3 regions of the Pseudomonas sp. FP2254 genome follow, and region 2 is predicted to be linked to each of the others. Evidence: riboswitches for the same ligand, from Rfam matches in the RefSeq annotation. Region 2 holds a riboswitch; each other region holds the start of a gene.
What was found. Region 2 has a riboswitch for cobalamin ahead of PSH94_RS16825 (ABC transporter substrate-binding protein). Riboswitches for the same ligand answer to the same signal wherever they lie in the genome.

Region 1 (4,372 bases), 1.3 Mb from region 2:
AGAAAGAAAACGCCTACTACTGAGTAAGGTGTTCACTGCAAAAAAAACGGCGCCCCGTGAGCGCCGTTTTTTTATGTTTTAAATTCAGGTGGTTACGCTATATATCTCATAATTTGGATCAGGTAGTGCGAAGGCTTGCCTGGGATTCTGGCGAGTCAGCGTCGATATTCGTTTACTCAAGGTCCTCATCGGGGGCAAGCCCCCTCCCACAGTTAATCGCGTTCACTGGACGCTGCGAGGTTGCTTCATGTGGGAGGGGGCTTGCCCCCGATAGCGCCGGATCAGCAACCAAGCCGCCCACTGATACACCCCTATAAAAATAAATTAAATCAAAAGCTTATATCCAGTTGATAAAGTTATTTATCAAGGTCGATAAAGGTGCGCATGCCCGGCCCGATACAACGAAGATTCACTGAAACCGTCACTGGCCAGCACCCGGCCCACCACAATCAACGCCGTGCGCCGAAAACCTTTGGCGGCGACTTTCTCGGTGATATCCGCCAGCGTGCCCACCGCCCAATCCTGATCCGGCCAGGTCGCGCGATGCACCACGGCGATCGGGCAATCCGCGCCGTAATGCGGCAGCAGTTCAGCGACGATCTTTTCCAGATGGTTGACCCCCAGGTGAATCGCCATGGTGGTGCCATGTTGCGCCAGGCTGGCGAACTCCTCGCCGGCAGGCATGCGGGTCTTGCCGGCATAGCGCGTCAGAATCACGCTCTGGGCGATATCCGGCAGGGTCAGTTCGGCTTCCAGCAAGGCCGCGCAAGCGGCAACGGCGGTGACACCGGGGACGATCTGGAACGGGATGCCCAGCTCACGCAAGCAGCGAATCTGCTCGCCAATTGCCCCATACAGGCTGGGGTCGCCGGAATGTACCCGCGCCACATCGAAGCCTTTGGCGTGGGCGGTCTTGATCAGTTCGACGATCTGTTCCAAGTGCAGCTCAGCGCTGTTGACCACCTGTGAGGCCTGATGCCCCTCCAGCACCGCGGCCGGCACCAGCGAGCCGGCATAGATGATCACCGGGCAACTGCGGATCAATCGCTGGCCCTTGACGGTGATCAATTCCGGATCGCCGGGGCCGGCGCCGATAAAGTAGACGGTCATGGAGCGTTCCTGTGAAAAAACGGGCGAGCATGAAGATTACTCATGATCGGGGAGGGCGATTATCGGGTTTTTAACCCGTGCAGGCCAATGCCACGGTGGCGTGGGCATTTTTGCGGCGGGTGATCAGCAGCCTGGCAGGGGCGCCGCTGATCTGTTCGGCCGCCGCCAGCGCGGCGCTCTCGGCAATGCCGTAACAGCCGGTATGGGCAAAAGCCACAAGAGATTTGTGGCTCAGGCGCCCTTCATACGCCGCCAGATGTCGGGCGTTAAAGTCCAACAAGGGCAGGTTCAAGGCTGCGGCCAACGCCAGCAGCCCTGGTTCGGCCTGTTTCAGATCGATACTCGCCAGTGCGGCGAGCTGGCGGCGCTCGACGCCTGCTTCGACCAATGCCGCATCCAGCAACGCCAACAGAGTGTGCACCTCGCAACCTCGCTGGCAGCCCAGGCCGGCGACGAGGGTCATGCCGCGTAATGACTGTCGCCATGGCGACGGAACCACCACGCGCTGATCAGGCCCAGGGCCAGCCAGAACACCATGTTGGTCAGCTGCGAGGCGATCTTGAACTGCGCTTCCAGCGCCTGCGGCGCCAGCATCGAATGCACGGCCGGCTGTGGCGCGCCAATCACATGGGGCACCGCCAGGATCGCCACGCCCAGGACTTTGAGCAGCACATTGCGACCGAACACCAGCAAGGCGATGCCGACCGCAGTGGACGCGGCGGTGCCGATCCACCAGGTCTGGCGCAGCGCCAGGTCAGCCGCTGCGGTGCCCGGCAGTTCCGGCGGCAGGCCCAGGGTCGGCGCCAGCACGAAGGTTGCGTAACCGGCCAGGCCCCACAGCAGGCCCTGGGCGGTGCGCGTCGGGGCCCGCAGGGTGTAGAGACCGGCCAGCATCAAGGCAAAACCGACGGCCACCACCAAGTTGCCGGCGGTGGTCGACAGCACGCGCTGCCAGCCGTCTTCCGGCTCCCAGGCTTCGGCGTCGTGGGTGTGCGCGGCGGTGCCGGCGGCGTGTTCATGGGCTGCCGGTGCCTGCTCGAAAGTCTCAGCCTGCAAAATCAGCGGTGCCACCCAGAAGCTTTGCAGCAGGGTCAGCAGCAAGGCGGCCAGCAGGCCGGTGAACCCCGCGGTTTGCGCAATACGCTTGATCATCTCGGCAGGCCTCAGTGGCACGGGAACGCGGCGCTGTGGCGGGTATCGTGGGCGGCGTTGTGCACCGCCTCGATGTGCGAGAAACCGGCGAAATACACCAGGCATGCGCCAAGGATCGACGCACCGATGGCGGCGGTCAGGCGTTGGCTCAGGGTAGTGGTGCCGCTGACGGCGGGCGAGGTGCTGCTGATGATCGACATGGCGCGTCCCTTTCAAGTGTCTGGGGTGGAGACGTGCGCATGAAAACCCCGCGAGCCGGGCTCGCAAGGTTTAAACAGCGCCCGCCCACCGCGGGTTTGTTATCTGATTTTTTCGGGCCGGTCTCCGGGCTTGCGAGGGGGCTCTGCCAGGAACCCTTAAAGCGTCGCCTTCCCATGCTCAAGCACAGTGGCCGTGACGCTTCGCTCGCTTACCGTTGCGGGGGCAGCACCGGACTTTTCACGCAGGCATCAACCTGGCGAATCACCGGTTTCCCGTTTCACCCTGTGAAGGGCACCCGAAACAAGATGTGTAGGAGAGCATGGGTGGCGGACGGTAGTCAAATGCGACCAGCCCCTGTAGCCTTGCACCCTCGAGGTTCTTCGGCCCAGGCCGAAGCTAAGAAGGGAACGCGGTCAAAGCCGCGGCTGCCCCCGCAACTGTGAAGGGTTCAGTTGACTGCCATGCCACTGCCATCAGGCGGGAAGGCGCAGTCGGCGCCGGTCGCAAGACCTGCACGCCCCAAGCCAGGAGACCTGCCTCGGCACCGATTTTCAATTCAACCGGGCGGGGTGATCCGGTGACGAAATCTGCTGCTGCGCGCCTGCGCAGGGCCATCGTCCCGTCTGCCCGCCCCCAAGGGCATCCGATGAAAACACTGGCCAAACTCCCCGTCACCATCGTTACCGGCTTTCTCGGCTCGGGCAAAACGACCTTGCTGCGCCATATGCTCGACAACGCCCAGGGCCGTCGCATTGCGGTGATCGTCAACGAGTTCGGCGAGCTGGGCATCGACGGCGAGATCCTCAAACAGTGCTCCATCGGTTGCACCGAAGAAGAAGCCAACGGCCGCGTGTACGAGCTGGCCAACGGCTGCCTGTGCTGCACGGTGCAGGAAGAATTCTTCCCGGTGATGCGCGAACTGGTTGCCCGTCGCGGCGACCTCGACCATATCCTGATCGAAACCTCGGGCCTGGCCCTGCCAAAACCCTTGGTCCAGGCCTTCCAGTGGCCGGAAATCCGCAGCGCCTGCACGGTGGATGCGGTCATCACCGTGGTCGACAGCCCGGCCGTGGCCGCCGGCACTTTTGCCGCGTTCCCGGATCAGGTCGACGCCCAGCGCAAGCTCGACCCGAACCTGGACCACGAATCGCCGCTGCACGAACTGTTCGCCGACCAACTGGCCAGCGCCGACCTGGTGATCCTCAATAAATGTGACCTGATCAGTCCCGATGACCTGGCCCGTGTGCGCCTGGAAGTCGCCGAAGAACTGCCGCCGGCGGTGAAGATTGTCGAAGCCAGCAGCGGTCGCCTGCCTTTGGAGGTGCTGATCGGTCTGGGCGCAGGCTCCGAGGAACACATCGACGCCCGTCACAGCCATCACGATCACCACCACGACGGTGAAGACGATCATGATCACGACGCGTTCGACTCCATCTCCATCGATCTGCCCCAGGCCGACGAAGCGCTGCTGCTCGATGCCTTGACGCAACTGGTGGTGCAACACGGCATCCTGCGCGTCAAAGGCTTTGCCGCCATTCCCAACAAACCGATGCGCCTGTTGATCCAAGGCGTGGGTACGCGTTTCGACAAGCATTTCGATCGCGCCTGGACAGCCGACGAACCGCGCATCACGCGCCTGGTGCTGATCGGTCAGGACCTGGACGCGGCGGGCCTTGAAGCGCACCTGCGCGCCGCGCTCAGCGTTTAACCCATGCACCTGCTCAGGACTCAGCCCGGTGGTTTCGTCGCGGACGACAATATCGCCGACCTTGGCCAAACGCCCGCCGAGCTGGTGGTCCTGTGCAGCGGCGATTCCAGCCTGGCGCTGCTGGCCGAAGCGGCCCGGCAGCTGCCCGACGATTACCCGAGCCTGCGCCTGGCCAACCCCATGCAGGTGCAGAACCATGCC
Region 2 (4,372 bases):
AATGCGTTGTTGTAATCCTTGCCAAAGTGAACCGTGGCGTCCAGGGCCATGCCGGCGTCATCGATGGAATTGCGGTCGAATACCTCATCGAAAAAATCGAAGGTGGCGCCCAGGCCGTCGTAGGCTTCGTCCACGGCCGCATCGCCACTGGCGGGCTGCCCTTCGCCTCGGACCAGCTTGCCCGGCAGGCTATCGGAGCCTTCGGCGGTGTAGATCGACCGCCTTTTACCCGCGCCCATGGCCAGCGCCATGTGCGCCGGGCCTTTGGCAGGCACTGCAAGCATGCGCAGCGAACGGAATGTGCTGTCCTTGGCACGCGTGCGCAGGGCATTTTCCCGTTGCGCTTTATCGCCGTGGCGTGCGATCTGGTCGAGCATGTACGGCGGGATCAGGCAGAAAATCGGATTGCGGCTAGGGTGAACACACATAGGCTTGCTCCATAAGGCGTGTGGTGAATATCCGGTTGACCGTTCCAGCATAGCCTTGCGGACACTGCCTGGCCCAAATTGTCATGAATCTGTGTTGCAGTAGTATTTACCCAAGGCCCGCAAGGAATCGCTCATGCCCGCACGTAAAGCCACAATCGACCTGTCACACCGCCCACGCCTCGCCGACCTGCGCCCACTGGTCGCGCCCGGCCCGAGCCTCCTTGAGGCCAGGGCCGCGACCGCGCGTGTCACCGCCGCCAAAGACTTCAAGGACCGTCGCGGTTATGCCGAGGACTTTCTCAGCAGCTTCGCGGTGCCGTGGCCCACGGTCGACGATTCAATCGCCGACGACGTGCAGCCCGGGCGCCTGGACTACACGCATTTTTCGATCACCCTGTCGCGCTCGCGGCGACTGGCACTTTATGTGGGCGTCAATATCGACGGCGAACACCATGTGGATATCGTGCGCAGCAACGATACCTGGGCCTACGATGGCCGCCTGCCGATCGCCGCGCAGATCGGCGAAGACCTTTATGCCGGCAACGGCCTGGACCGTGGCCACCTGGTGCGGCGCCAGGACCCCAATTGGGGCGACGAGGCGAACACGGCCAATTTCGACACCTTCCATTTCACCAACTGCTCACCGCAAATGAGCGGCTTCAACCAGAAGACCTGGCTGGAACTGGAGGACTACATCCTGGACAACACCCAGCGCTGGAAAGCCCGGGCGACAGTATTCACCGGCCCGTTGTTCGCCGACGACGACCGCGTCTACCGTGGCGTTAAAATCCCCAAGGCCTTCTGGAAAGTGGTGGCCTATCTGGGCGACGACGGCAAGCCTTCCGCCAGCGCCTACATGATCGACCAAAGCCGTGAGCTGGGGCAGCTCGATCTGGTGTTCGGCCCACTGCGCACCTACCGACGCAGTGTGATCCAGATCGAACAACTGACCGGTATCCGCTTCGCCAACCTGGCCGACTATGACGGTTTCAGCAACGAAGAGCGCGCCACCGGCACGCGAATCGAGACGTTGATCCGCGGCCCGCAGGACATTCGTCTGTGACCGGGCGCTCTTCGGGCTATATCGCCTCGCCCTGATCGACTACCATACCGCGCCGGTTCCCGAACGGGACTAATAGGGAATCCGAAGCGCGGTACACCCGCGCCAATCGGAACTGCCCCCGCAACTGTAGGTGCCGAGCCTGCTCCCCACTGCCACTGGACGCGTCCGGGAAGGCTGGAGCGTGGCGATGACGCATCAGTCAGGAGACCTGCCGGCCCAGCAAGATCACTAACCGGCGGGGTGTCCGGGAAGGACCTCCTTGCCCGGCCCTTGGCGCCGGTGTTCAAGGGCGTGTTTCCATGAGCGTACCTCCCCCGTTGCACGTACGGTCCACACGGAGAACGCCCCATGCTGCCACGCGCTACCGCCCTGCTCGCCGGCTTCGGCCTGGCCACCCTGGCTCACGCCGCGCCCACTCACTACCCGCTGACGGTGCAGAACTGCGGCAGCACGCTGACCTTTGCCCAGGCGCCCGCGCGCAGCGTGACCATCGGCCAGACCGCCACCGAGATGCTTTACACCCTCGGTGTGGGCGACAAGGTGGTCGGCACGTCGCTGTGGTTCAACCCGGTGCTGCCGCAGTTCAAGGCGCAGAACGACACCATCGAGCGCCTGGCCAATAACGAACCGAGCTTCGAGGCGGTGATCGCCAAGCGTCCGCAACTGGTGGCCGCCGAGCTGGAATGGGTGGTCGGCCCCCAGGGCGTGGTGGGCACCCGCGAACAGTTTCATGAGCTGAACATCCCGACTTACCTGCTGCCCTCCGACTGCGAAGGCAAGGACAACCTGGTGGGCGCTGACGGCACGCGGCTGGAGCCGTTTCGCATCGACACCATTTACAAAAGCATCAGCCAATTGGCGGCCATCTTCGACGTCCAAGACCGTGGCCAGCAACTGAACGACAGCCTCAAGGCGCGCCTGGCCAAGGCCGTCGCCACGGCCCAGGGCAAGGGCCTCAAGCAGGCCAGCGCGCTGGTGTGGTTCTCCAGTTCCGAGATGGCCAGCGACCCGTACGTGGCCGGGCACAAGGGCGTGCCCGAGTTCATGCTGCAAACCTTGGGCCTGCGCAACGTGGTGCAGTCCGACGAAGAGTGGCCCGCCGTCGGCTGGGAAACCATCGCCAAGGCCAACCCGACCTTTCTGGTGATCGCCCGCATGGACCGCCGTCGCTACCCCGCCGACGACCATGAAAAGAAACTCGCTTTCCTGCGCAGCGACCCGGTCACGCGCAACATGGACGCGGTCAAACATAACCGCATTATCATCCTCGACGCCCTGGCCTTGCAGGCCAGCGTACGCACCTTCGATGGCCTGGAACAGCTGGCCGGCGCCATCGACGGCTACGACCTGCCGCAATGACTGCCAGCCTGCTGCGCACCCTCCTCGCCCTGGCGCTGCTGCTCGCTGCGGTACTCGCCGGGGTAGCCATCGGCGAAACCGCCATCGAACCCCAGGTGGTGTTGCAGGTGCTCGCCAACAAACTGTGGCACGCCGGTTATGTGCTCGACCCCATTGATGAAGGCGTGGTGTGGAACTACCGCCTGACCCGCGCCCTGGTCGCCGCCGCCTGTGGTGCGGGGCTGGCCACGTGCGGGGTGATCCTGCAATCGCTGCTGCGTAATCCGTTGGCCGACCCGTACTTGCTGGGCATCAGCGCCGGCGCCTCGACCGGCGCGGTGCTGGTGGCGCTGATGGGCGTGGGCGGTGGACTGGTGTCGCTCTCGGCCGGCGCATTCGTCGGCGCGATGGCGGCATTTGCCCTGGTGATTCTGCTTGCGCGCGCCAGCGGTTCGTCCAGCGGCACCGGCCAGATCATCCTCGCGGGCATTGCCGGCTCGCAGCTGTTCAATGCCCTTACCGCGTACCTGATCACCAAATCGGCCAGTTCCGAACAGGCGCGCGGCATTCTGTTCTGGCTGCTGGGCAACCTCAGCGGCGTGCGCTGGCCGTCGGTGTGGCTGGCGGTGCCGGTCGCGCTGCTGGGGTTGGCGGTGTGCCTGTGGCATCGTCGCGCGCTGGATGCGTTCACCTTCGGCAGCGACTCGGCGGCGTCCCTGGGCATCCCGGTGCGGCGGGTGCAGATCGTGCTGGTGGGCTGCGCGGCGCTGGTCACGGCGGTGATGGTGTCGATTGTGGGTTCCATCGGCTTTGTCGGCCTGGTGATCCCCCACGCCGTGCGCCTGCTGCTCGGCACCGGACACTCGCGCCTGCTGCCAGCCAGTGCGTTGGGCGGCGCGTTGTTTCTGATCGCCGCCGATGTGCTGTCGCGCACCTTGATCAAAGGCCAGGTGATTCCGGTCGGCGTGGTCACGGCGCTGGTGGGTGCGCCGGTGTTTGCGCTGATCCTGGTCGGCCGGAGGAACGCGCGATGACGGTGTTGAGCTGCACGGCGCTGGGCTTCAAGGTGCGTGACGCCGAGCTGCTGCGCGGGATCGATCTGCAGGTGGCTTTGGGTGAAACCCTGGGCATCGTCGGCCCGAACGGCTCCGGCAAGTCCACCCTGCTCAAATTGCTCGCCGGCCTGCGCACGCCGTCCAGGGGCGAAGTACGCTTGGGCGAACAGCGCCTGGGCGACCTGTCGCGCCGCGCCATCGCCCAGCAACTGGCGGTGGTGGAACAGCAGGCCGACACCGACGACGCCATTCGCGTGTTCGACGCCGTGGCCCTGGGCCGCACGCCCTGGCTGTCGGCGCTGAGCCCGTGGGCCGCCGAGGACGACGCCATCGTGCGCCAGGCCCTCGTCGACGTGGACGCCACCCACCTGAGCCAGCGCGCCTGGCGCAGCCTGTCCGGCGGCGAACGCCAACGCGTACACATCGCCCGCGCCCTGGCGCAACGGCCCCGGATCCTGCTGCTGGACGAACCGACCAATCACCTGGAC
Region 3 (4,372 bases), 270 kb from region 2:
CGGTCTTCACCTATACCACCCAGAATGACTCGCCTGTCGCCGAAGACGTGCTGTTTCGTGCGCTCGGCCTGGTCGGCACGCCTTATCGCTGGGGCGGCAACACGCCCGATTCAGGCTTTGATTGCAGCGGCCTGATCGGCTTCGTGTTCCGCGACGCCGCCGGCATTTCCCTGCCTCGCACTACCCGAGAGCTGATCGGCATGCGTGCGCAGGACGTCAGCGCGCAGAACCTGCAGACCGGTGATCTGTTGTTCTTTGCCACCGGCGCAGGCTCCCAAGTCAGCCATGCCGGCATCTACGTGGGCGAGGGCCGCTTTGTGCACGCCCCGCAAACCGGCGGCACGGTAAAGCTGGACACCTTGTCCAAGGCGTATTGGCAGAATGCTTACTTGAGTGCCAAACGCGTATTGCCGGCTGAGCATTTGGCGCGCAATCCCTGAATCCGCTGTGGGAGGGTGCAACGCCCTCCCACAGTTTTTCACAGCGCCTATCGAGCGGCCGACACCCGCCACACCTTATTCCCGGCATCATCGGCCACCAGCAAATCGCCTTGCCGATCAATCACCACGCCCACCGGCCGGCCCATGGCTTTCTCATCTTTATCGAGGAAGCCGGTCAGTACATCCAGCGGTTGCCCTTTGGGCTGGCCGCCCTCGAATGGCACGAAGATCACTTTGTAGCCGCTGTGGGGTTTGCGGTTCCACGAGCCGTGCTGGCCGATAAAGGCGCCGTTGCTGTAGGCGGCTGGCAACTTGCTGCCGTCGGCGAAGGTCAGGCCCAGAGAGGCGGTATGTGGCCCTACCGCGTAATCCGGGGCGATGGCCTTGGCCACCAGATCCGGGTTCTGCGGCGTGACGCGTTCGTCCACGTGCTGGCCGTAGTAGCTGAAAGGCCAGCCATAGAAAGCGCCGTCCTTGACCGAGGTGATGTAGTCCGGCACCAGGTCGCTGCCAATTTCGTCGCGCTCATTCACTGCGGTCCACAACTTGCCGCTCTGGGGTTCCCACGCCATGCCGTTGGGGTTGCGCAAGCCTGAGGCGAAGAGGCGGTGCTGGCCGCTGGCGCGGTCGACTTCCCAGATCGCGGCGCGGCCCTGTTCGGCCTCCAGGCCGTTTTCGCCGACGTTGCTGTTGGAGCCCACACTCACATACAACTGGTTGCCATCCTTGCTGGCCACCACGTTTTTCGTCCAATGGTGATTCAGCGGGCCGCCCGGCAGGTCCACGACTTTAGTGCCGGCTTGCTTGATCGCGGTTTCACCTGGCTGGTAGGGGAAACGCAGCAGTTTGTCCGAGTCGGCCACGTACAAGTCATTGCCCACCAGCGTCATGCCGAACGGCGAATTGAGGTTCTCCAGGAACACCGTACGGGTTTCGGCCACGCCGTCGTGGTCGGCATCGCGCAGCAGGGTGATGCGGTTCGGGCTGGGTACACCGGCGCCTGCGCGACTCATGACTTTTTCCATTACCCAGCCACGCACACCCTTCGAATCGTCCGGCTTGGGCGGTGCATTGGTTTCAGCTACCAGCACGTCGCCATTGGGCAATACGTACAGCCAGCGCGGGTGGTCCAGGCCTTCGGCAAAAGCACTCACCTGCAGGCCGGGTGCTGCGGTGGGCTGGACGCCCTCGGGCCAGCCGATGGCAGGGGCGATATTGACGGTGGGGATCAGCGTCTTGTTCGGTTCCGGCAGCTTAGGCGATGGCCCGGTGCCGTCGCTGATCTGCAACGTGGAGCTTTCGCCACAGGCGGCAAGAGTGCCGGCGAGCATGATCAGTAAGGCGAGTCTGGTTTTACGCATGGTGTTCTCCTTGATACCTGTAGGGATAGAGGAGGGCGCGGGTACGATGGTTCAAGTACAAGGCCGGCTTTAATTGACGCTCCACCCCCAACCCACTAACCTTCGCGGCTTGTTTCAGGTGCTCTGTGACCCAAGGGTCGACGGAGTGAAACAGGGAAGCCGGTGAGTGAGCGCACTTATACACAGTGCTGCCGCAATTCCGGCGCTGCCCCCGCAACGGTAAATGAGTCAAGACGCTGCCTTTGGCCACTGTATCGCGTGCGATATGGGAAGGCGCAGCGTGGGTCCGCTCCTGGTTCGCCAGGGTACGGCCACTTATGAGCCCGGAGACCGGCCTGGACCATTCAACAGCATCACGGTGGGCGATGCTTGGCTGTCTGATTGTGTTTTTTCCTGCCCGCCGTTTTTGTCCAGCCCCAACGGAGAGCTGCCATGACCGATTCCCCCGACCGCGACGAACGCCACCTGGCGCGCATGCTGCGCAAAAAAGCCGTGATCGACGAGCGCATCGCCAATTCCCCCAATCAGTGCGGTTTGCTGCTGGTACTGACCGGCAATGGCAAAGGCAAGAGCAGCTCGGCCTTCGGCATGCTGGCCCGGGCCATGGGCCACGGCATGCAATGCGGCGTGGTGCAGTTCATCAAGGGCCGCCACAGCACAGGCGAAGAGTTGTTCTTCCGACGCTTCCCCGAACAAGTGCGCTTTCACGTCATGGGCGAAGGCTTCACCTGGGAAACCCAGGACCGCCAACGCGACATCGCCGCCGCCGAGGCCGCTTGGGCCGTGTCCCGCGCGATGCTGCAAGACCCTGCCATCGGCCTGGTGGTGCTGGACGAACTGAACATCGCCCTCAAGCACGGTTATCTCGACCTGGACCAAGTGCTCAGTGACCTGCAAGCCCGCCCTCCGATGCAGCACGTGGTGGTCACCGGCCGTGGCGCCAAGCCCGAAATGATCGAGATGGGCGACACCGTCACCGAAATGGGCATGCTCAAACATGCCTTCCAGGCCGGTATCAAGGCACAGAAAGGCGTCGAACTTTGAATCAGCCCCGTCATTGCCCGGCGGTTCTGATCGCCGCACCGGCGTCCGGCCAGGGCAAAACCACGGTCACCGCCGCGCTGGCCCGTTTGCATCGCAACCTGGGGCGCAAGGTGCGCGTGTTCAAATGCGGCCCGGACTTCCTGGACCCGATGATCCACGAGCGCGCCAGCGGTGCGCCGGTGTACCAATTGGACATGTGGATGGTGGGCGAGCAGGAAAGTCGCCGTCTGCTGTGGGAAGCCGCCGGCGAGGCCGACTTGATCCTGATCGAAGGCGTGATGGGCCTGTTCGACGGCACACCTTCGAGCGCCGACCTGGCCCGGCATTTCGGCGTGCCGGTGCTGGGTGTGATCGACGGCACCGCCATGGCCCAGACCTTCGGCGCCCTGGCCCTGGGCCTGGCGCGCTACCAGCCGGACCTGCCGTTCGCCGGGGTGCTGGCCAACCGTGTCGGCACCCTGCGCCATGCGCAACTGCTCGAAGGCAGCCTTACCGAAGGCCTGCGCTGGTACGGCGCGCTGTCCCGCGAAACCGGGATCGAGCTGCCCAGCCGTCACCTGGGGCTGGTGCAGGCCAGCGAACTGAATGACCTCGACCTGCGCCTGGACGCTGCCGCCCAAGCCCTGGGCAGCAGTTGCGAAGTCGCGGTGCCGCCGCCGGTCACTTTCGCCGCGCCGACGATCGTGGAAGCCGAGCCGTTGCTGGCCGGTGTGCGCATCGCCGTGGCCCGCGACGAAGCTTTCGCGTTTACCTACGGCGCCAGCCTCGACCTCCTACGGGCGATGGGCGCCGTGTTGCACTTCTTCTCGCCGATCCACGACCGCGCACTGCCCGACGCCGACAGTCTCTACCTGCCCGGCGGTTACCCGGAGCTGCATCATCAGGCCCTGGCGCAAAACACCCCGATGCTGGCCGCGATCCGCGCCCACCACGCGGCCGGCAAACCGTTGCTCGCCGAGTGCGGCGGCATGTTGTATCTGCTGGACTCGCTCACCGATGTCGACGGCAATCGAGCCGAACTGGTCGGCCTGCTGCAGGGCGATGCCGTCATGCAGAAAAAACTCGCCGCCCTGGCCCTGCAAAGCGTCGAATTGCCCGAAGGCGTACTGCGTGGCCATACCTACCATCATTCCCTGACCAGCACGGAGTGGCAGCCGATTGCCCGTGGCCAAAGCCCGAACGGTGGGCGCGGTGCCGAGGCAGTCTTCCGACAGGGGCGGATGACTGCCTCTTACGTACACTTCTATTTCCCGTCGAATCCGACGGCGGTCGCCGCCTTGTTTGCCCCGGACCTGGCTGAAACCCCCTCCACTGTGGGAGGGGGCTTGCCCCCGATAGGGTCATGACCGACAACGCTTTCCCCCAGGCCGACCGCGACGCCGTCTACCGCGCCATCGCTGAGCGCCGCGACATGCGCCACTTCACCGGTGGCACCGTCGCTCCCCAATTGCTGCAGCGCCTGCTCCAGGCCGCGCACCAGGCGCCGAGTGTCGGCCTGATGCAGCCGTGGCGTTTTATCCGCATCAG

Region 1: linked by a shared signal. The riboswitch ahead of PSH94_RS11105 (CbtB domain-containing protein) and the one ahead of PSH94_RS16825 (ABC transporter substrate-binding protein) in region 2 are both predicted to bind cobalamin.
Region 3: linked by a shared signal. The riboswitch ahead of cobO (cob(I)yrinic acid a,c-diamide adenosyltransferase) and the one ahead of PSH94_RS16825 (ABC transporter substrate-binding protein) in region 2 are both predicted to bind cobalamin.

The regions. Positions count from the first base shown of each region.
Region 1 is NZ_CP117444.1:2,410,731-2,415,102, forward strand. Features, by position in the region: gene nfuA (Fe-S biogenesis protein NfuA) at 1-23, shown strand, start outside; gene cobM (precorrin-4 C(11)-methyltransferase) at 364-1,110, opposite strand; gene PSH94_RS11095 (cobalamin biosynthesis protein) at 1,181-1,573, opposite strand; gene PSH94_RS11100 (CbtA family protein) at 1,570-2,262, opposite strand; gene PSH94_RS11105 (CbtB domain-containing protein) at 2,274-2,462, opposite strand; cobalamin riboswitch at 2,560-2,777, opposite strand; cobalamin riboswitch at 2,820-3,019, shown strand; gene cobW (cobalamin biosynthesis protein CobW) at 3,110-4,171, shown strand; gene cobN (cobaltochelatase subunit CobN) at 4,175-4,372, shown strand, end outside.
Region 2 is NZ_CP117444.1:3,663,240-3,667,611, forward strand. Features, by position in the region: gene PSH94_RS16815 (M4 family metallopeptidase) at 1-428, opposite strand, end outside; gene PSH94_RS16820 (DNA/RNA non-specific endonuclease) at 562-1,491, shown strand; cobalamin riboswitch at 1,528-1,722, shown strand; gene PSH94_RS16825 (ABC transporter substrate-binding protein) at 1,840-2,850, shown strand; gene PSH94_RS16830 (iron ABC transporter permease) at 2,859-3,863, shown strand; gene PSH94_RS16835 (ABC transporter ATP-binding protein) at 3,860-4,372, shown strand, end outside.
Region 3 is NZ_CP117444.1:3,936,129-3,940,500, reverse strand. Features, by position in the region: gene PSH94_RS18045 (C40 family peptidase) at 1-440, shown strand, start outside; gene PSH94_RS18040 (sorbosone dehydrogenase family protein) at 488-1,801, opposite strand; cobalamin riboswitch at 1,901-2,155, shown strand; gene cobO (cob(I)yrinic acid a,c-diamide adenosyltransferase) at 2,234-2,845, shown strand; gene PSH94_RS18030 (cobyrinate a,c-diamide synthase) at 2,842-4,191, shown strand; gene bluB (5,6-dimethylbenzimidazole synthase) at 4,188-4,372, shown strand, end outside.